Regions from separate parts of the Pseudophaeobacter sp. C1-32P7 genome, predicted to be linked through region 3. Evidence: riboswitches for the same ligand, from Rfam matches in the RefSeq annotation. Region 3 holds a riboswitch; each other region holds the start of a gene.

Region 1 (7,111 bases), on a different contig from region 3:
AGGCGTGCGTCTGGTACGCGGCAGCCATATCGTGGTTCCGAAACTCTTCGACCACGGGCGCTGCTATTTCTTTCAGGGCACCGACGGGCGGATCATCTTTGCCATCCCCTATGAGGAGGATTTCACTCTGATCGGCACCACCGACGCCGACCATCCCGACCCGGAGACGGCCCCCACCTGCACCCCCGAGGAACAGGACTACCTGATCGATTTTGCCTCGCAGTATTTCAAAAAGCCGCTGCACCGCGACGACATTCTGTGGACCTACTCCGGTGTGCGCCCGCTGTATGACGATGGCGCCAGCTCGGCGACGGCGGCGACGCGGGAATATGTGCTGTCACTGGACACGGGCAATGCACCGCTGCTGAACATCTTTGGCGGCAAGATCACCACCTACCGCAAACTGGCCGAGGCCGCGCTTGCCAAGATCTCCGAGGCCCTGCCCGGCGTCGGCGGCAACTGGACAGCAGGTGTGCCCCTGCCCGGCGGCAATTTCGCGGTCAAAGATGTGACCAAGCTGCAGGCGGATCTTGCAGCGGATTATTCCTTCCTGACGCCTTATTGGGCGCGACGCCTGATCCGCGCTTATGGCACCGAAGCGCGGCTGATCCTGGGTGAAGCAAAATCCGCCGAGGCGCTGGGGCACACTTTTGGCGCCACCATCACCGAGCGGGAGTTGGACTGGGCGATTGCCAACGAATGGGTGCGCAGCGGCGATGATTTCCTGTGGCGCCGCACCAAACTGGGCCTGCGCCTGACCGAGGAAGAGCGCGCCGCGGTCGATACCTATATCAAGGACAAGGTTGCCGCGTAACGGCGGGGCAATCCAAACGCACCGGGCACGGTATTCCCTGCCCGGTGACACCTCTGCAGATGGTCTGGCCGTCTTAGAACTCCACCCCTTTCTGCGCCTTGATCCCGGCGCGGAAAGGATGCTTTATCTGGCCCATCTCGGTCACCAGATCCGCGATTTCGATCAGCTCTTCCTTGGCGTTGCGTCCGGTCAGAACCACATGAGTCATCGGCGGTTTCTGCTCGACCAGGAACTCCAGAACCTCATCCAGATCCAGATATTCATAGCGCAGCGCGATATTGATTTCATCGAGCAAAACCATTGTGTTGCGCTCATCCAGTATCATTTCCTTGGCCTTTTCCCAGCCTGCGCGGGCCGCCGCGATATCGCGGGCCTTGTCCTGAGTCTCCCAGGTGAATCCTTCGCCCATCGCGTAGAACTGGCACAGATCGCCGAAATGCTCCTCGATCAGGGTGCGTTCGCCGGTCTGCCAGGCGCCCTTGATGAACTGCACCACGGCGGATGGCATGCCGTGGGCGATGCAGCGCATGATCATGCCGAATCCCGAGCTGGACTTGCCCTTGCCGGGGCCGGTGTGGACGATGATCAGCCCCTTTTCACCGTCCTTATTGGCCATCATGCGGTCACGCGCCGCTTTCTTTTTTGCCATCTTGGACGCGTGCCGTGCCGCTTCTTCCTCGGAAATGCCGTTATCAGACTTTTCGGTCACCAAGTGCCCTCCTGCAGTTTGGCACCATGTCTTGACAAGGAAGCCCGCAATAGCGCAAGGGGATTTTGTTGGTTCCTGCGAATGCAGGCGAAGAGGGAATGTGACACGGCCATCTGGCCCAAGCACAGCCGCCCCCGCGACCGTGACCGGAGAGGTCTCCACGCCACTGGGTAACACCGGGAAGGCCGGAGAACCGCAAAGACCCCGCAGCAATGCGGTGGCCTTGAGATCCGCAAGCCGGGAGACCTGCCAACAGACTTAATCTACGGGCGGACGGGGTGTGCCGCGACCGGATGAGAGCCGATTCATCCATACGGCTCCCCTCTGGCCTCTCCCCGTCTGTCTGACAGGACGCAAGGAGACGCCCGCCAATGGCGAAGGATACGGCTGAACAGCCCCCCAAAGGCAGCCCAGAGGTCACCCTGACCATCTGCACCACCTGCAAGCGCGAAGGCGTTGATCCCGAAGCCACCCGGCCCGGCACCCTGTTGCTGCAGGCTCTGCGCGCCGCCGACCTGCCCGACGGGGTCTCGGTGCGCGGCGTCGAATGCCTGTCCGCCTGCAAGCGCGGTTGTTCCATGGTGCTGAGCGGCGGCACCGAGCGCTGGAGCTACATCTACGGCGATCTGGATCCCGATCAACACGTAGAGGAGATCCTGCAAGGTGCGGCTGCCTATGCCGCGACCGACGACGGTCTGGTGCCCTGGCGCGCGCGTCCGCAGGTCTTTCGCAAACAATCCATCGCCCGCATTCCCCCGGCGCCCCAGCCAGGTGACAGCCCATCCGAGGAGTAACCTATGAGCGATCTCAACAAAATTCCCGTCACCGTGGTGACCGGCTTTCTCGGCGCGGGCAAGACCACACTCATCCGCCATCTGATGCAAAACCCGCAGGGCAAACGTCTGGCCGTGCTGGTCAATGAATTCGGCACCGCGGGCGTGGACGGCGACATCCTGAAATCCTGCGCCGATGAAAACTGCCCGGAAAACAACATCGTGGAGCTGGCGAACGGCTGCATCTGCTGCACCGTGGCGGACGATTTCATCCCCACGATCGAGGCCCTGATGGCGCTGCCGGAAACGCCCGAACATATCCTGATTGAAACCTCCGGGCTGGCGCTGCCGAAACCGCTGCTGAAAGCCTTTGACTGGCCCGCGATCCGCTCGCGCATCACCGTAGACGGGGTCATTGCCCTTGCCGACGCCGAGGCCGTCGCCGCAGGGCAATTCGCCCCGGATCTTGACGCCGTGCAGGCCCAGCGCGAGGCGGACGACAGTCTGGATCATGAAACCCCGCTGTCCGAGGTCTTCGAGGACCAGATCTCTTGTGCAGATATCGTGCTTCTGTCCAAAGCGGACCTTGCCGGGGAAGAAGGCCTTGCCAAGGCCCGCGCCGTGATCGAAGCCGAAGCCCCGCGCCAACTGCCGATCCTGCCGATGAGCGAAGGCGTGATCGATCCGCGTGTGGTGCTGGGGATCGGCGCGGCGGCCGAAAACGATCTGGAGGCCCGCCCCAGCCATCACGATGGCCACCACGATCACGAGCATGATGATTTTGAAAGCATCGTCGTTGAAATGGGCGAAGTCTCCGACCCGCAGGACCTGCAGGACCGCATCGTCAACATGGCCCGCAACCGCAAAATTCTGCGCGTCAAAGGCTATGTCGCGGTGGAAGGGAAACCGATGCGCATGCTGGTTCAGGCCGTCGGCGAACGGCTGCGCGCCCAATACGACCAACCCTGGGGCACCCAGCCGCGCAAGACCCAGCTGGTGGTGATTGCCGAACATGACGATATCGACGTCGCGGGCATCCACGCGGACCTGGGAGCCTGACACTCATGCGGGAATGCTGCGCTCTCCACTGGGACCTGTCCCGGCTGACAAGCCGGGACGCGCCCGACCTCCCCCCCGGGAGGGCGCACAACGGCCCCCCGAGGTCGGCCGCGTCCCTCAGCTCAGCAGTCCGGAGCTGACCCATGCATGTCGTCTTCCGCGAAAGCCACGGGCTTGAAGAAACCGATACGCCGTTTGATGTTGGGCAGGATCCGGCGGAGCTGATCGTTCTGTCCTTTTCCGACAGCGATCTAGGCGCCTTTGCTGCGGGCTGGCACCGCGCCGGGGGCAAGCTGCCCTCCTGCCGCCTCGCCAATCTGGTGGCGCTGAAACATCCCCTCTCGGTGGACACCTACGCCGAACAGACGCTGGAAGGCGCCAAGGGTGTTCTGGTGCGCCTCATTGGCGGCGAAAGCTACTGGTCCTATGGGCTTGCCACCCTGCAGGACCTGGCCCGGCGCAAGGGGATTGCGCTAGCAATCCTGCCCGCCGATGGGCGCGAAGATCCACGGCTTGATGAACTTTCCACCCTGCCCGTCTCAACTCTGCGGCGCTTGCAGGCTCTTTGCGATGCAGGCGGCGCGGTTGCAGCGCAGGCGGCCCTTGCGCAGATGGCCCTCGCGGCGGGGCTATACGCAGGTCCCGTGCCGGGCCTTAAAACCATGCCGGACCACGGCTTTTATGACCCGGATCAGGGCGTCATCACGGATCCCCCCCAAGAGGGCAAACCGCTGGTTCTGGTCAGTTTCTATCGCTCCTACCTGACCTCGGCCGATACCGCCCCGGTGGATGCGCTGATCGCGGATCTGCGCGCCCGTGGCTACGCCGCCTATGGCATCTTTGCTGCCAGCCTGAAGGCCCCGGCCGCCGCCGATTGGCTCGCCGAGGAACTCCTCCGACTGGCTCCCGCCGGCATCATCAACGCCACCGCCTTTTCGGCACAAGGGTCAGACGGGCGCCCCTCGCCGCTCAGCGTGACTGGCTGTCCGGTGTTTCAGGTGGCGCTCTCCACCGCGCGGCGCAAGGACTGGGCCGACGCCACCCGCGGACTGTCGCCCGCTGACCTTGCCATGCATGTGGTCCTGCCCGAGGTGGATGGCCGTATCATGGCGGGCGTGGTCAGCTTCAAGGCGCCTTCCAAGAAAGACCCCGACCTCCAGTATTCGCGCTTTGCCCACCGCGCCGATCCGGGCCGCGTGCGCGCCGCCGTGGACCGGATCGAAGGCTGGCTGCGGCTGGCGCAACTGGAAAACCGCGACAAGCGTCTCGCGCTGGTGCTTTCCACCTACCCGGGGCGCGACTACAACATCGCCCATGCGGTGGGCCTTGATGCGCTGGCTTCCTGCGAACAGCTACTGGGCGCTCTGGCCGATCAGGGCTACAGCGTCACGGGGACAGGCGATCTTGGTGCCCGCCTCGTAGAGGAGCGCATCGCCTTGCCGCTGGCGGACTACAAGGCGGCTCTGAAAACGCTTCCCGACCCCTTGCAAACCGACCTCAAGGCGGCCTGGGGTACCCCCGAAGATGACCCGGATCTGCAGGATGGTGCCTTTCAATTGAAGGCCCTCATCGCAGGCAAGGCGATCATCGCCCTGCAACCCGAACGCGGCGAGGTTACGACCCGCGTCGATGACTATCACGATCTCGACCGCACCCCGCGCCATGCCTATGTGGCCTTCTACCTCTGGCTCCAGCAACAGGTTGATGCAGTCCTTCACATTGGCGCCCATGGCACGCTGGAATGGCTACCCGGTAAGGCGGTCGCCCTGTCTGACACCTGCTGGCCCGAGGCCCTGACCAGCCACTTGCCGGTGATTTATCCCTTCATCGTCAACGATCCGGGCGAGGCCGCACAGGCCAAGCGCCGCATCGCCGGTGTGACCGTGGGCCACCTGCCGCCGCCACTGGCGCAGACCAGCCTGCCCGATGGCATGGCGCGGCTGGAAAGCCTTCTGGACGAATATTCCACCGCCGATGGTCTGGACCCTGCCCGCCGCGACCGTCTGATCGAAGATATCCGCGCCGAGGCCCAAGGCACCGGTGTCGAGGCGGATCTGGGCCTTACCCCCGACTGCTCCGCTGCCGAGGCGATCACCCGCATCGATGCCTTTGTCTGCGACATCAAGGAAAGCCAGTACGGCGAGGGCCTGCACATCTTTGGCACCGGCCAGTGCGGACCGCAGGAAATCACCGGGGTGATGGATGCGCTTTCCGGGCGGTTGGTGGCCCCCGGCCCTTCTGGCTCTCCCTTTCGCGGGCGCACGGACGTGATCCCCACCGGGCGCAACCTCTTTACCACCGATCCACGGGCGGTGCCCTCGCGGGCGGCGCATGCGCAGGGGGTCAAGCTGGCGGAAGAGCTGCTGCGCCGCCATCTTCAGGACCACGGCGACTGGCCACGGGGGCTGGTGATCGATCTCTGGGGATCGGCCACCATGCGCACCGCGGGCGAGGAATTCGCCATGGCGCTACATCTGGCGGGGCTTGCGCCAAAATGGGACGAAGGCTCCGAACGGGTCTCGGGCTTCGAGGTGCTGCCGCTTTCCATGCTGAACCGTCCCCGCATCGACGTAACCCTGCGCGTCTCGGGCCTGTTCCGCGATGTCTTTCCCGGCCTTGCCCAGATGTTCGAGACCGCTGCCGCCGCCCTTGCGGGCCGCGAAGAAGCAGCCGATGACAACCCTTACCAGACAAAAGCCCCGCGGGTCTTTGGCCCCAAACCCGGTCAATACGGCCTCTCCATGGGCGCACATCTGGACGATTACTCGGACGAGGCCCGCAGGGAGGCGGGGGAAGCCTGGCTCAATGCCTCCTCCCATGCCATCGACGCCAAGGGCGAGATTGCCGAGGCCCGCACCGCGCTGGAAGACCGCCTGAAGGGCGCCGACAGTTTTGTGCATCTTCAGGACCTGCCGGAAACCGATCTTCTGGTCGCATCGGATTACGCTGCGCATGAGGCAGGCTTTGCCGCCGCCATGGCCCGTATCGGGCAAAAAGCGCCCGCACTATACCATATGGACGCCACCCGCCCTGATACACCGCAGGCACGCTCCCTAAGCGAGGAAATCGCCCGCGTCACCCGCGCCCGCGCCGCCAACCCGGATTGGGCGACTTCGATGATGCGCCATGGCTTTCGCGGCGGCGCCGAGATTGCTGCAACGCTCGATCACATGGCGGCCTTCGCCCATCTGGCGCAGGCAGTGCCGCCACACCTGTTTGACCTCTATTTCGAAGCCACCCTTGGCCGGGACGATCTGGTGGAGTTCCTGGAGCGGGAAAACCCCGACGCGCTTGCCGCCCTGCGCGACCGCTTCCGCGCCTTGGCTGAGGCCGAACTCTGGGTCACCCGGCGCAATTCGATCATCGCTGAACTGGAGGGCGCACCATGAGCGCGGCCCCAAAAGTCTACGGATGGTGCCCCGGTGCCCTGCGCCCTATGATGTCGGGCGACGGGCTGGTGGTGCGCATCCGTGCGCCCATGGGACGGCTCAGCCCCGAACAGGCCCGCGGCGTTGCTGAACTGTCCCGGCGACATGGCAATGGCCTTCTTGACCTGTCAGCCCGAGCCAACCTGCAGATGCGCGGTGTCAAGGACGACAGCCACGCTGCGCTGCTCTCTGACCTAAGGGATCTTGGGCTTCTCGATACAGATGAGGCTGCCGAAGCACGGCACAATGTGTTGCTGACACCCTTCTGGACAGAAGGCGACGACCGCGCGGTGATTGCACGGCGTTTGGCCTCCGCTCTGACGGCGGC
Region 2 (7,111 bases), on a different contig from region 3:
GCGCAGCTGCCTCAGGTTCACGCCCATGGTCTGGGCAGCATCCTCGCCCAGAGTCAGCGCATCCAGCCCGCGCCCCAGCGGCAGCAGGATCACCATCCCGGCCAGCACAAAGGGCAGCGCCAGCCAGACATGTTGCATCGAGCGGTCCGATAGCGACCCCATCATCCAGAAGACGATCTCATTAGCAGCAAAGGGATTGGGCGAGAGGTTCAGAACCAGCGAGGTCAGCGCCCCTGCCATTGCCGAAATGGCGATACCCGCGAGGATCAGCGTCAGTGATCCCCCATGCTGCCCGGCCAGCGCCATCACCAGAAACACACCGCCCAGAGCCCCAGCCAGCGCCGACAGCGGCAGGCCCAGCGTGGCGGTGGCAGCGAGGCCGGTGTTGATTGCCAATACTGCCCCCAGCGCCGCCGAGGAGGACACACCGATCAGCCCCGGCTCGGCCAGCGGGTTGCGCAGGTAGCCTTGCATCGCCGCGCCCGCCAGCCCCAGCCCGGCGCCGATCACCGCGGCAAGGATTGCCCGCGGCAGCCGGATTTCACGCATCACCAGACTGAGAGGTCCATAGCCATCGTCAAACAGGGCAGCCAGGCTCTCGCCCACACCGACATCTGCAGGCCCCACCGTCAGGGAGATCAGGAACAGTGCCAGCACCGCCGCCGAGAGGCACAGCATGAGCCGGGTCATTGGCGGGCCTCACGTTCCATGAAGGCACGGCGCTCTGCCGCAAGTGTCTCTACCGCGCGCAACACATGCGGTGTCGGGCAGATCCAGTCGGCATTGCGGATTTCCCCGGCGCCGCTACGCCCGGCCAGCATGCGCACCAACGGATGTTTCAGGATTTCCTCGCTGCGGGAATTGCGCGGATAGGCGGTTGTGCCGACCAGCAGATCCGGCTCTGACAGCACCAGCAGCTCCAGCGGCAGCTGCCCGGAATGGGCATAGCCCAGTTCATCGGCGATATTGCGAAAACCTGCCGCCTCCAGGATTTGCCCGGCCAGCGTCTGATGGCCTGCAGTATATCCGTTGGCCGCATAAAGCGCGGCGCGCGGGCGATCATCCCGGGCATCCGCCCGCAGAAACTCCAACTGCTGGTCAAAATCCGCCAGCAACCGGCGCGCGGCCTCCTGACGGCCCAGCGCCTCACCTACCTCGACGATGCGGGTTCGGACATCCTCCAGCGAAAAGGCTGACCCGAATTCCGCCAGCGGCACGCCAAGGCGGCGCAGCATATCCATCGTTGCAGGCGCCGAAGATGCGCCAGCGATCACCAGATCCGGCTTCAGCAGGTAGATTTCTTCCGCCAGCCCGTGATTGACCGGATAGGCCTGCGCCTCTTCGGCCATGGCCGAGGCCCGCGGATCCCGGGCGACGAAGGAAATCGAGATCAGCTGTCCAGGCGCGGCCAGCATCATCGCCATCTGATCCACGCAGAGATTCATCGTAACAACGCGCGACGGCCCGGCAAAGGCTCCGGTGGCGGCCCAGAAAAGGGCCAGGGCTATGCCGGGCAGCCAGCGCATCGATCAGAAGGAGGCCCGGACGCCGATATAGGCGGCGCGGCCGCGTTTCGCGTAGCCCCAGACGTCCGAGTATTCCTCGTCAAACAGATTGGTGACACGTCCGGTCAGGACCACATTCGGGTTCAGCTCATACTGGGCCGAGACATCGACGGTGGTGTAATCCGGCAGCTCGGCCGTGGCATAGGTGCCAAAGAACTGGCTGTCCCAGTTGCCTGCCACATGGCGGACATCCGCAGTGATGGAGCCGCGACCATTGAAAGTATCGAGCGTGGCGCTCAGCAGCAGTTCGTGTTCGGGGCGGCGCACCTCGACCGTACCATTGGGGTTGGTGGCATCCAGATAGGTGTAGGACAGACGGAGATCGAGGTTTTCCGTGGCCTCAAGGCTGGCCGCCAGTTCGACACCTTTGCGCTCGCTGTCTCCGGCCTGATTGCGGAAGGAGAAGGTGGTCGCATTCACCATATAGGCTTCGATCTCACCCGCCAGCGTCTCGTCGAAATAGGTCACATCAACCAGCCCGCGCCCCTGCAGGAACGGCACCTCGACACCCAGATCAAAGCTGCGGTTTTCTTCGGGCTGCAAGTTCTGATTGCCCAGATAGGTAGTGGCACCAAAGGTGCTGTTGGCAAAGAGCTCAAAATAGGTCGGGTTCACGATACCGGTGCCGGCCGAGCCATGCAGGCGCACACCGCTGCCCGCAAAGGTATAGGACGCACTGGCGTTCCAGCTGGTGGCATCTTCGAAGGCATTGTTGTTGTCGCGGCGCACGCCCAGTTGCAGATCCAGACCATTGGCAAAGCTGCCACGGTATTCCAGCGCGATCGAATTGGTTTTGCGCGCAAAGGCCGGGTTGGAACGGCTGGAATCCTCTTCCCATTCCAGAATGGCGTTCAGCAGGTGATCTGTCAGCTCTACCGACTGGCCATCAAGGCCAAAGCTCAGCAGGTATTTCGCCGCTTCCGTCTTGGTCTCGGTCAGGGCGCCACCGTTGTAGGATTGGTCAAAATCCGTACGCTCGTAAGACAGACGGTGTTTCAGGCGTCCACCCAACGTGTCGAGCTCGGCAAAGATCTGAGCCAGCTGTTCATCGCGGTCGCTGAACTGCGTGGGATCATCCACCACATAGCTGGCCGCATCGGTCGCGGTAAAAGACGTGCTGTCGCTGTCAAAACGCTCTTCCGAGGCACGCAGGTTGAAGCCGAGCTTCAGCCGTTCGGTGACAAGATAGTCACCCTTCAGCTGCGCGGTGTTGCGGCGGATACCATCCTCTTCGCCGCCGCTGCCGGAGAAGTCGTAGCCATCGTCATTATCATGGGCGAGGTTGAGCGAAATGCCTCCGCGTTCGGTCCGGGACGACACCCGCGCCGAGGCCCGGTAGCCGTCCGAGCCGACTTCGGCGCTGCCACCGTATTCGGTGCCGATGCCGCCACTCTTGGTGATGATGTTGATCACACCCGCCGAGGCGTTGGATCCGTAGAACACCGATTGCGGGCCGCGCAGCACCTCGATCCGCTCGATATTGGCGGTATCAAGGCCAGACAGGATATAGTCGCTGTCGCCGCCCGAGGCCTCGATGCCGTCGATCAGGATCAGGGTGTGGTTGGCTTCGGCGCCACGGATGCGGACCTGTGTAAAGCTGTCACCTGCACCGGTGACCATCAGACCGGGAACCGACCGCAGTGCATCTTGAACCGTGGTGATGCCGCGCTGTTCGATCTCTTCGCTGGTCACGACCGAAACCGAGCGACCGTATTTCTGCGCCTCGACAGGGGTAAAACCACCGGAGACGATGAGTTCGCCCAGATCGATGATCTCCGCCTCCTGGGCGGTTGCAATTGCGGGGGTAGTGACCATCAGGGTGGCGGCCAGGGACAAGCTTACCTTGCGCATCGTTTCAGTTCTCCCAGCCTGCACATTCGGTGCAGGAAAAGTGGCTGCCCATCGCGGGCAACATGTACAAATCATCGGTCCTTGGAAGGCAGTGCTTCCACAGACAGTTCAATTGCCACCACTACGGAAGTCCGTTGTCCCCGGCGCGCCCCGCACCCGGACTGGGTGATCCTTCTGGCAGGTCTCCTGACTCGCGGGTCGCAGCTTTGCCGCGCCTTCCCGCCCCCTCTTGGGGCAGTGGCATATCGCAGCATTGCTCTCCGCTCACAGTTGCGGGGGCAGTCATGGTTTTGACGTCTTGTACCGACGCCTTACCATGTTCCCTTTTACCCGGATGGTATTCCCAGCCGGACCAGAATGGCCGGACTTAGGCAAACTGGATTTACTCTGTCAAGAAGGAGTAGACGCCGCCAAGGATGGAGTTTTCAAACAATGCACCGCGCACACCAGCAACAATCGCCTGAAATCAACTGCTAAGTGATGGTTTCAATGCTGCAAACGCAATGCTGTGCCGCATCGACCGCAACCTTTGCGCAGGCGATATTCCACGCTACGGCATGGTTCCCCGTTCCGATCTCCACCGAATCCAATGGCTGGGGTCGTGGCTGTCCCCCCTGCCCCGCATCACGGACAGATTTCCCCTGGCAATGCCCCTGCGGTGGCAACGCGCCTCTTCCGCATCCCGGCGGAGCTGTGGCGTTTCCATCTCCGCCCAAAGCGTTCCAGTACGAGACCGCGCATGAACGCCCAGATCTTCGCAAAGGTCTGTCGCGGGCACAGGTTCAGTCCGGTGGCCGGTTACAGGCTCCGGTTCAAACACGACGGAAAACCAGCTTGCGCGGCAGTCTATTTCATTGATGCTGCACTGACGGGCAGCTTGCTCGACGCCTTCATTTCTTTCAATGAGAGGTTGGACCGAATGCTGGTGACACCGGGTAGCCGCCTCAGAGTGCTGTCGACGAAACCACTGTAATCATCGAGATCACGGGCAACCACGATCAGCAGGAAATCATCCGCGCCGGTCGTGTTGTGGCAAGCCAGGATGTTCGGTGTCGTTTCAACGATGCGCTGAAATTCTGCCGTCGCGGCTTGATCATGCTCGGAACAGCGCAGCTGGACGAAGGCCATAACGCCGAGGCCGAGCTTTCGACGGCTCAGATTGGCTTGATAACCTTCGATGATGCCGCTTTCTTCAAGACGTTTGAGCCGCCTCCAACAGGGGGTCTCGCTCATCCCCAGATGCTCGGACAACTTGGCATTGGTCATGCGGCCATCCTCCTGCAACAGGGTCAAGATCTCGGCATTGACGGCGTCGATGTCAGGCATGGGTAGATATCTTTCAATAATGACGATTCCATAGGGAATTCCACTCCAGATTTGCGCAATACGGGGAGGATTGGCAAAGGTATTTCCCTCATCCAGACTATGATCTCGTCCAAAATACTCTTCAGCGAAAGATCCTGCCATGAAAGCCGTCCTTTTCGAAAAATTCCAAAGCGCGCCAAAGCTGGTTACCGTGGACGACCCGACGCCAGAGCCGCATGGCGTTGTCCTCAGGGTTGCGGCCACCGGCGTCTGCCGCAGCGACTGGCATGGCTGGATGGGACACGACAGCGACATCGACTTGCCGCATGTGCCTGGCCACGAGTTGGCTGGCGTCGTCGAGGCCGTTGGGAATGACGTCACAAAATGGAAGGTTGGCGACAAGGTCACTGTACCATTCATCTGTGGGTGCGGCAGCTGTTCCGAATGCCATTCCGGCAACCAGCAGGTCTGCCTGCAGCAGGAACAGCCGGGTTTTACCCACTGGGGATCCTTTGCGGAATACGTAGGCATTCATCAGGCCGATCTGAACCTTGTCGCCCTGCCCGAGACCATGAGTTTTGCCACTGCCGCGAGCCTTGGTTGCCGCTTTGCAACCTCATTTCGGGCGGTGGTAGATCAAGGGAAGGTCAGCGCAGGACAATGGGTGGCTGTGCATGGTTGCGGCGGCGTAGGCCTGTCCGCCGTGATGATCGCCTCGGCTTGTGGGGCCAACGTGATCGGCGTGGACCTTGATCCAGCTAAGTTGACGCTGGCGAAGGAGCTTGGCGCCGTGACGGTGCTAAACGGTAGGGAGGCCGACGTGCCGGAGGCCGTTCGGGAGATCACCCGCGGAGGTGCCCACGTCTCTCTCGACGCACTTGGTCACCCGTCAACTATGACCAATTCAATCCTCTGCCTGCGGCCGCGGGGCAAGCATGTGCAGGTGGGTCTGATGCTGGGTGAGCACGCGGCACCGACCGTTCCAATGCCAAAGATCGTCGGGCAGGAAATCGAATTGCTTGGTTCACACGGGATGCAGGCACATCGCTACGGCGCGATGCTTGACCTCGTCGCCAGCGGCAAGCTGGACCCGGCACGACTGGTCGGAGAGCAGATCAGCCTTGCCGATGCCCCTCAGGCCTTGATGGAGATGGATAAATTCCGCTCCGTGGGTGCAACTGTCATTACCCGCTTTTGAGCCATGGAGAAAATCGGATTCATCGGAAATGACACCTTGGCCTGCGTTATCGCTGACGGTCAAAGGCGATATGCCAACGGAATAATCGCCCGGGGTGTGACGCAGCCCAACATGACGCCTCATGTGGCTGAAAAGGTAATGACTGACGACCGAAGCGGCACGATGATGCCCCGCGCGATCACAGCATTCCATAGTCGGACCGTCGAACTGGAAAGGGTGAATAATGTTTGAGCAGGTGGAAGAATACCCTGTAGATCCAATCATGATCGGGGCAGAGTATTTCGCTCAGGACCCGCGGCAGGACAAGCTGAACTTGACGGTTGGCATCTATCAGGACGCGCAGGGACAGACCCCGGTCTTGAAGGCCGTCAAACAGGCAGAACAGCGGCTGGTCGAAAGCCAGACCAGCAAGTCCTACCTCGCGCTCACGGGCGATGTGGAGTATTGCGCGGTGCTCGGCCACGAGATCATGGGCGACGCCTACAGCAGCGACTGGATCGCGGCGCAAACCTCCGGCGGTGCGGTTGCCCTGCGGGTGATCGCAGATCTTCTGGCTCAAATGCCCAAAAAACCCACGGTCTGGCTGCAATCTCCGACCTACGGCAACTATGTCCCGATTCTCTCCGCGGCGCAGGCGAACTTCCGATCCCTGCACTATTACGATTCGATCCGCAGCGAGCTCACTTTTGACGAAATGCTCGACGGGCTCAGGGCCGCCAGCCCCGGCGATGTCTTCCTGATGCAAGGCGCCTGTCACAACCCGACCGGAGCGGATATGACATCAGAGCAAATCGCAGCTCTGCTCGACATCCTGGAAGAGCGCGGCATTGTGCCGTGGATCGACCTCGCCTACCTCGGGTTCGCCCGCAGTTTCGATGCAGACTGCGACCTCGCCCGACAAATTGCGAAACGGTTTCCCGAGTGCATTGTCTGCATCACCCTGTCCAAGTCCTTTGGCCTTTATCGTGATCGCGCCGGGGCACTTTTTGTCAAAACACGCACCCCAGATCGCAATCGCGTTAAACGGGCGGTCACCGCAATCGTCCGCTCGGGGGCATCACACGCGCCGGACCATGGCTGCTCTGTTGTTCGCACCATCCTGCAAGACCCCAAGCTCAAGGCGCTCTGGCAGGATGAACTCGACCCGATGCGGGATCGTGTGGCACAGATGCGTGAGACGATCGTCAAAGCG
Region 3 (7,111 bases):
CGTCAAAATTATGCCCGGCACGGCTGGGATCAACCAGTTCCTGTTCGGTACTGCCTGGGCGGACTTGTTTGAACACACCCGCGGACATTTCCAGCCAGTCCAGCACCTGCGCGCCGGTCGCAACCACCAGCCTCAGCTCATTCGGGAAGATGTGAAGATCAGCGACGTTGCGCATACACAGATCGCCACGCCCGATGTCGGTATAATGCCCCGGCCCGGAACGGCCACCGAATTTGCCTGGCGCCGCCGCGGACAAGAGCGGCAGTTTACCAACCTCAGTGCCTTCCAGCAGCGGCCTGACCGCTGCCGCCTGCGCTGCTGCTGCAAGTTCCAGCCCAAGATCGGGCCCAAAGAAAGTAAAGAAGGAGTGCAAAGGCACGTCACTGAAGCCAACTGGCTGACGCATCCGTTCGCGCGTTGAATCATGCGCGGGGCCAAGCGCACGGGTCAGTTCAGCGTCCTCCTCGACCAGAGACATCAGATCGCCATTCTCTGCCCTGCTGCAGATGGGTTTGAGGCGGGCGTCCCAATTTTCCAGCCGCCACCCCTCCGGGCCGTGCGACACCTGCAGATCGATCTGCCCCAGGTGTGATCCATGCGCACCCGGCATGACCACCGGCTTGGTGAAACTGTGCTCGGGATCTGGAAGGGTCTTGTGGGTGTGCCCGCCAATCACCGCATCGATTCCCGCCGTGGCCGCGATGGGAAGCAAGGCATTCTCCATGCCCGGCACCCGCTCCAACCCTCCGACACCGGTATGCGCCAATGCGATCACGATATCGCATCCTTCCCGCCGCAGCGCGCTGGCAGCGGCGGCAGCCGCCTGCACCATGTCCGCAACCACGACCTGACCTTCGAGAAGATGCGCATCCCATGTTACCGTCTGCGGCGGCAGCACCGACAGGATCCCGATCCGCAGCGGCGGTGCACCAGCGCAGGCAGGCACCTCCCGCTCCAGAATGGTGGAGCGGGCGAAAGGTAGCTTCCGTCCCTCCTCCACGGCTGTCATATTCGAGCAAATCACCGGACAAGGTGCCTGCTCCAGCACCTGCTCAAGCGTCTCCAGACCGAAGTTGAAGTCGTGATTTCCAAGCCCGATGGCATCGTATTGCAACACGTTGAAGGCCTGCATCAGCGGATGCGGCACGATCGGGTCGTCAGAGGAAATTTCACCAATCGGCGCCCCTTGCAGCCCATCACCATTGTCCAAGAGCAGCACCGTGCCCCCAGCCTCCCGGACCTCTTGCCGCGCCTCTGCGATCAGGGACGCGACGCGGGACAGGCCGATGCTGGGGTCCGGCCGGTCGGCATAATAGTCGTAGCTGAGCAGATTGCTGTGCAGATCGGTGGTTGCCAACAAGCGCAGCACCCCCTTCCCCAATGGCAAGGATTGATCCGGTCCTGTCATATTGCTCTACCCGCAGCCTGCACGGCGTCTTCCGATCTTCGTTTTTTTCTCACGTTCTGACACGAACGCGTTAACCCTTTGAAACAGCGTTTCCTTGATTTGCAAAGTCACCATTTTTGAGGATGTTAACGATTGTGGCGCTGATGCCGAAAATTTGACCGGTCTAACGCCAATATCCAGCGGCAGACCGGTGACCCGGCGTTAAACATCCGCTCACAACCATAAAAATGCATCGACCGCGCTACCCGAACAGGCTGGTCATTGCGCGGTTTTGCCGCCATCAATGCAGGAAATCGGGCCTTAACGCCGGATCCCCTGCCAAAAGAAGGACAACGATATGAAACGGGCCGAAGAGGTGACATTTGGCGGCAAGGGTGGCCTGGACCGCAGCGCGCATCTGCGTGCGGATGCCGAAGCGCTAGACGCTGCCTGGGGGGCAAAGGACGCACAGGTGCTGATGATGTGGCGCGGCAAACCCCTGTGCCAGCGGTCAGATCCAGAGCGCGGACCGGACGCGCTTGCCTGGATCTCCACCACGCATCCGATGGCCGCAGGGTGCCGCGACGCCGCTCTGTTTCTCGGCCTCCTGCCGGATCAAAGCCCGGCCTTCGCCTGCGACATCAGCAGTTGGCAGCCCGATGCGCTGGACGAGATGGCGCTGGCCAGTTTTGCCGATGTAACGGAGCAACAGCACCCGGACCTGCCCTCCGGTTATGCTTTCGCCGAGCTGCGCAGGGTGATGACCCGGCTGACCCCGCTGGAGGCCGAGCTGGCCGCCACCGCCAAGGCGCTGTTTTCCTGGCATGGCTCGCATGGGTTCTGTGCCCGCTGTGGCCACCCCAGTGATATGGTTCAGGCTGGCTGGCAAAGAAATTGCCCCAGCTGCAAGGCGAGCCATTTCCCCCGCACCGACCCGGTTGTGATCATGCTGATTACCCATGGGGACGAGGTCCTGATGGGCCGCTCACCCGGCTGGCCAGAAGGTATGTACTCCCTGCTGGCCGGTTTCGTTGAACCCGGCGAAACGCTGGAGGCCGCCGTGCGGCGTGAAGTTCTGGAAGAATCCGGCGTGAAGGTCGGAGAGGTGGAGTACCTGTCCAGCCAGCCCTGGCCCTTTCCCATGTCGCTGATGTTCGGCTGCCACGGGATCGCGCTGGATCGCGAGCTGACCATCGACCCAGATGAAATCGAGGACGCGATCTGGGTCAGCAAGCAGGACATGATGACCGCCTTTGCCGGAGAGCACCCGATCCTGAAGCCTGCCCGAAAAGGAGCAATTGCACATTTTCTGTTGCAGAACTGGCTTGCGGATACGCTGGATTAAAGGGAATATCGCGGCCACGCTGAGAATTGATCAATCAAAACAGGCAAGCAGGCGTCAGAGTCATGGATTTCACGAGTAAAGAAGATATCGATTCACCGATCGCCGACGTGTTTGAAGCCCTGTCGGACTTTGAAAGCTTTGAACGCTCGGCCATCCGGCGCGGCATCGACGTGCAACGGATCGGCGATATCAGCACGCCTGAAAACGGCCTCGCTTGGGATACCAAATTCAACTTTCGCGGCAAGGCGCGCGAGCTGCGCATTGCTCTCAAATCCTATGATCCCGTCACCCGCATTCTGCTGTCCGGCGACAGCAGCGGGCTGAGCGGCGAAACCGAGATCGAACTGATGGCGCTGTCGCCGCGGCGCACCCGTGTAACAATTGCGCTCAACCTGACGGCCAAGACCCTGTCGGGGCGGTTGCTGCTGCAATCCTTCAAACTGGCGCGCGGCTCGCTCAATAAGAAATTCAAAGCGCGCGCGGCAGATTTCGCCCGGCTGACCGAAGAACGGTTGAACCGCACGGCCTGAGGGCACCGCATCCGCCTGCACAAATCAGCTAGCTTACCTGGCTTGCTGGCGTTGGCGCGGATTTCTCCGACTTTCACACAAGCGAATTGACGACTCGCCCTTCGACCCGCTACCCATTTCACAGATGGTTTCCGCGATCCGCCTTTGCGAGTCCGGGATGAAAAGGGAACGTGGTGCGATCCGGCCTCTCTCGGCCAGAACAATTCCACGACTGCCCCCGCAACTGTAGGCGGAGAGCGACCCCGGAAGATCCACTGGGCGCAAGGCGACAGCCTGCGGCCGGGAAGGACCGGAGAAGCCCAGACCCGCAAGTCAGGAGACCTGCCATCGCACAACTCGAAACCGGGCGGGGTGTCCGGAGCGGGTGAGATGGCTCCTGCAGCGCGGCCCGTTCTGGCCGACAAGCATCCGGCCACATGTCTCTCCCCCTCTTTATGCCCCTGCCTTAGCGCGGAGGGCGCGATGATCTGGACGACAAAAACGCATGAACTTGCGGCAACAACCTGTCAACACACCGGGGCAAGCTGCCCGGCACTGGAACGGATGCTGGTGGCCCTGTGCGGGGCGCTCGATACCGCGCGGGATATGACCGAAGAGGATTTTGAAATCACCGGCGACAGCCTGCTCGATGGCTGCACCCGCCATTGCCCGGCGCGCTTTTTTGCCTCGCACGACAGGATCCGGGTGTTCTGCGAAGTGGACACCGCAGCAGAGCGCAGCGGTCTGGACCGTTTTGCCGACGCGCTGCTGTCCAGCGATGCAAAAGCGCAGCCCGCAGATCACCTGCCACATCGCCCCTGCTCCTTTGGAGAAGCCATCCCGCTCAGCGCGGCGTAGCGGCAGACCCAGCAAACAACAGGAGGGGCGTCGGTTTTATTCGGTGAATGCCGCGCCCTGTGAAGAAGGAAGCGGGATGACAGCCGGGCCCGCTCCGGCGGGCCGCCTTGGTCTCAGCGGCTGCGGGCCCAGGCCATCTGTGCCTCGGTCTCGACCGCGCAGGGGCGAGACATGCGCAGCCGGTTCAGCGCCGCCTCTGGCGCAACACCGCATTCGATCAACAGGCGCAGCACCACCATGCCGGAGCGCCCGCAGCCGCCCCGGCAATGCACCAGAACGCGGCCGCCACCGTTCAGCGCCTGGCGCGCCGAGGCGCTGACCCCGGGCCAGGCTTCGTTCACCTCCGGGCCGGGCACACCAAAATCCGCCACCGGCAGATGCACCCAGCGGCTTCCCATGCTCTGTAGATCAACCCCCAGCGTCGCGGCCCCGACAGAGACATGCTCGGCTTCGGTGGTCATGGAAATGACCAGACCGGGCTGCCAGTCGTGGATCAGCTCAAGATCCCCCTTGTAGTCGCCCCCGGCACCGGGCAGCGGGCAGATAGCAAGAATGCCATTGGCGGCGGACACCGCGTAGATCGTAAAGGGCTGCCCGGCCTGCAGGCCTGCCCCATCTGAACTCATCCCAGTCATCACACACTCTCCACCACATACAGGGAAAAACTCTGCCACCTGCCCTGCCGGACGGTCAACAGCGGTGGACGAAGCCCGCGGGCTTCCCTACCCTATGAGGCGGTCCCAATCCCATTCCGAATCCGGCACGAGACAGCATGAGCGACACCCCAACATCCGATCCTGAAACCCAAACCGCTGAGGTTCAGCACGCGGAGCAGCCGTCTGGCCAGTATCAGGTCCTCGCCCGCAAGTACCGGCCCGAAACCTTTGCGGATCTGGTTGGCCAGGACGCCATGGTGCGTACGCTGAAAAACGCCTTTGCCGCGAACCGGATCGCCCAGGCTTTCATCATGACCGGTATTCGCGGCACGGGTAAGACCACCACCGCCCGGATCATAGCCAAGGGGATGAACTGTATCGGCACCGATGGCACCGGCGGCCCCACCACCGAACCCTGCGGTCAGTGCGAGCATTGCCTCGCGATCATGGAAGGCCGCCACGTGGACGTGATGGAGATGGACGCCGCCAGCCGCACCGGCGTCGGCGACATCCGCGAAATCATCGATTCGGTGCAATACCGCGCGGCCTCAGCCCGCTATAAGATCTACATCATCGACGAGGTTCACATGCTGTCGACCAGCGCGTTCAACGCGCTGCTGAAAACGCTGGAGGAACCCCCCGCCCATGTGAAGTTCATCTTTGCCACCACCGAGATCCGCAAGGTTCCGGTGACGGTCCTGTCGCGCTGCCAGCGGTTCGATCTGCGCCGGATTGAGCCCGAGGTCATGATCGCCCTCCTGCGCAAGATCGCAACTGCCGAAAACGCCCAGATTGCCGAGGATGCGCTCGCTCTCATCACCCGCGCCGCCGAAGGTTCGGCCCGCGATGCAACCTCGCTGCTGGATCAGGCGATTTCCCACGGCGCGGGCGAGACCACCGCCGATCAGGTCCGCGCCATGCTGGGCCTTGCCGACCGGGGCCGGGTGCTGGATCTGATGGATATGATCCTGCGCGGCGATGCGGCTGCGGCGCTCAGCGAGCTCTCCTCGCAATATGCCGAAGGCGCCGATCCGCTGGCTGTTCTGCGCGATCTGGCCGAAATCACCCATTGGGTGTCGGTGGTAAAGATTACGCCAGACGCGGCAGAGGATCCGACCATCAGCCCGGATGAGCGCGCCCGCGGTCAACAGATGGCCGAAGCGCTGCCGATGCGGGTGTTGACCCGCATGTGGCAGATGCTGCTCAAGGCGCTGGAAGAGGTCGCCGCCGCCCCCAACGCCATGATGGCTGCCGAGATGGCGGTGATCCGCCTGACGCACGTGGCCGATCTGCCCAGTCCCGAGGAGTTGATCCGCAAGCTGCAGGATATGCCGCCCCCGCCGCCCGGCGGTGGTGGCGGAATGCCCATGCAAAGCATGGGCGCGCCTGCCGCGGGCGGGACATCGACTATCACCTCTGCTCCGCCGCAAGGCGCACCGGGCGGTGGACCGTCCGGCGGCATGACCATGTCGCACAGCCAAAGGCAGGGACAAGCCACTGCGCTGGCACCGGCCGCAGAAAAGGCCCTCGCCCGCTACCCGACCTTCGAGCATGTGGTGGAACTGATCCGCACCAACCGTGATGTGAAACTGCTGGTCGAGGTGGAAACAGGCGTGCGCCTCGTCGCTTACCAGCCGGGCCGGATCGAATTCACACCGCATGCGAATGCGCCCCGAGACCTTGCTGCGCGCCTTGGCACCGCCTTGCAAAACTGGACCGGCAGCCGCTGGGTCGTCACCATCGCACCCGACGGCGAGGCCCCGACGATCGCCGAAATCCGCGATGCCGCCGAAAACGCGCTGCGCACCAAGGCCAGCGAACACCCACTGGTACAGGCGGTGATCGACAGTTTCCCCAAGGCCCGGATCACCCGCATCCGTACCGCCGAGGAAATGGCCGCCGAGGTCGAGGCCGAAGCCCTGCCCGAGGTAGAAGACGAATGGGATCCGTTCGAAGACGGGTAGCGACTGGCCTGACGGTCCTCTTGTTCACCCTGCCAACAACCGCCTTCGCCAAAACCTGCCTTGCCACCGGCGATCTTTCCGACAGCGCGTGGGATGTGCTTTGGCGGATGTCGGCCACGCCTGCTGTATTGGCCCTCTTCGCTCTTGCCGGATTCGCGCTGTACAGCAGAAAGCGCGCCTCCTTTGCAATCGCAGGCGTTCTTTGGGGCATGCTGGCGTTCGCGATTGCCGTGGATAATCATGAGCTTTTCTTTGATGATAAGAGTGCCTTGGGCATAATCGAAGACTGCACTGCCTCCCCCCACTTGTTCATCGCGCTTGCAATTGCGATATGTTCGGGGATGACTTACGGCGCCCTGCGCCCCCGCACTTAGGAGAAACACCATGCTCAA

What was found. A riboswitch is a leader RNA that binds a small molecule or an ion and turns the genes downstream of it on or off. The one in region 3 is predicted to bind cobalamin.
Region 1: another riboswitch for cobalamin. It lies ahead of SM763_RS15280 (DUF1636 family protein); the one in region 3 lies ahead of SM763_RS14280 (hypothetical protein).
Region 2: another riboswitch for cobalamin. It lies ahead of SM763_RS04815 (TonB-dependent receptor plug domain-containing protein); the one in region 3 lies ahead of SM763_RS14280 (hypothetical protein).

Annotation. Positions count from the first base shown of each region.
Region 1 is NZ_JAXGFR010000010.1:102,099-109,209, forward strand. Features, by position in the region: gene glpD (glycerol-3-phosphate dehydrogenase) at 1-814, shown strand, start outside; gene cobO (cob(I)yrinic acid a,c-diamide adenosyltransferase) at 888-1,523, opposite strand; cobalamin riboswitch at 1,576-1,791, shown strand; gene SM763_RS15280 (DUF1636 family protein) at 1,895-2,317, shown strand; gene cobW (cobalamin biosynthesis protein CobW) at 2,321-3,355, shown strand; gene cobN (cobaltochelatase subunit CobN) at 3,499-6,744, shown strand; gene cobG (precorrin-3B synthase) at 6,741-7,111, shown strand, end outside.
Region 2 is NZ_JAXGFR010000002.1:394,796-401,906, forward strand. Features, by position in the region: gene SM763_RS04805 (FecCD family ABC transporter permease) at 1-690, opposite strand, end outside; gene SM763_RS04810 (ABC transporter substrate-binding protein) at 687-1,526, opposite strand; gene SM763_RS04815 (TonB-dependent receptor plug domain-containing protein) at 1,530-3,416, opposite strand; cobalamin riboswitch at 3,576-3,788, opposite strand; gene SM763_RS04820 (Lrp/AsnC family transcriptional regulator) at 4,263-4,883, opposite strand; gene SM763_RS04825 (zinc-dependent alcohol dehydrogenase family protein) at 4,882-5,919, shown strand; gene SM763_RS04830 (aromatic amino acid transaminase) at 6,143-7,111, shown strand, end outside.
Region 3 is NZ_JAXGFR010000009.1:90,431-97,541, forward strand. Features, by position in the region: gene SM763_RS14265 (5'-nucleotidase C-terminal domain-containing protein) at 1-1,408, opposite strand, end outside; gene nudC (NAD(+) diphosphatase) at 1,746-2,732, shown strand; gene SM763_RS14275 (SRPBCC family protein) at 2,795-3,262, shown strand; cobalamin riboswitch at 3,371-3,605, shown strand; gene SM763_RS14280 (hypothetical protein) at 3,725-4,099, shown strand; gene SM763_RS14285 (protein-tyrosine phosphatase family protein) at 4,213-4,734, opposite strand; gene SM763_RS14290 (DNA polymerase III subunit gamma/tau) at 4,872-6,719, shown strand; gene SM763_RS14295 (hypothetical protein) at 6,740-7,093, shown strand; gene SM763_RS14300 (YbaB/EbfC family nucleoid-associated protein) at 7,104-7,111, shown strand, end outside.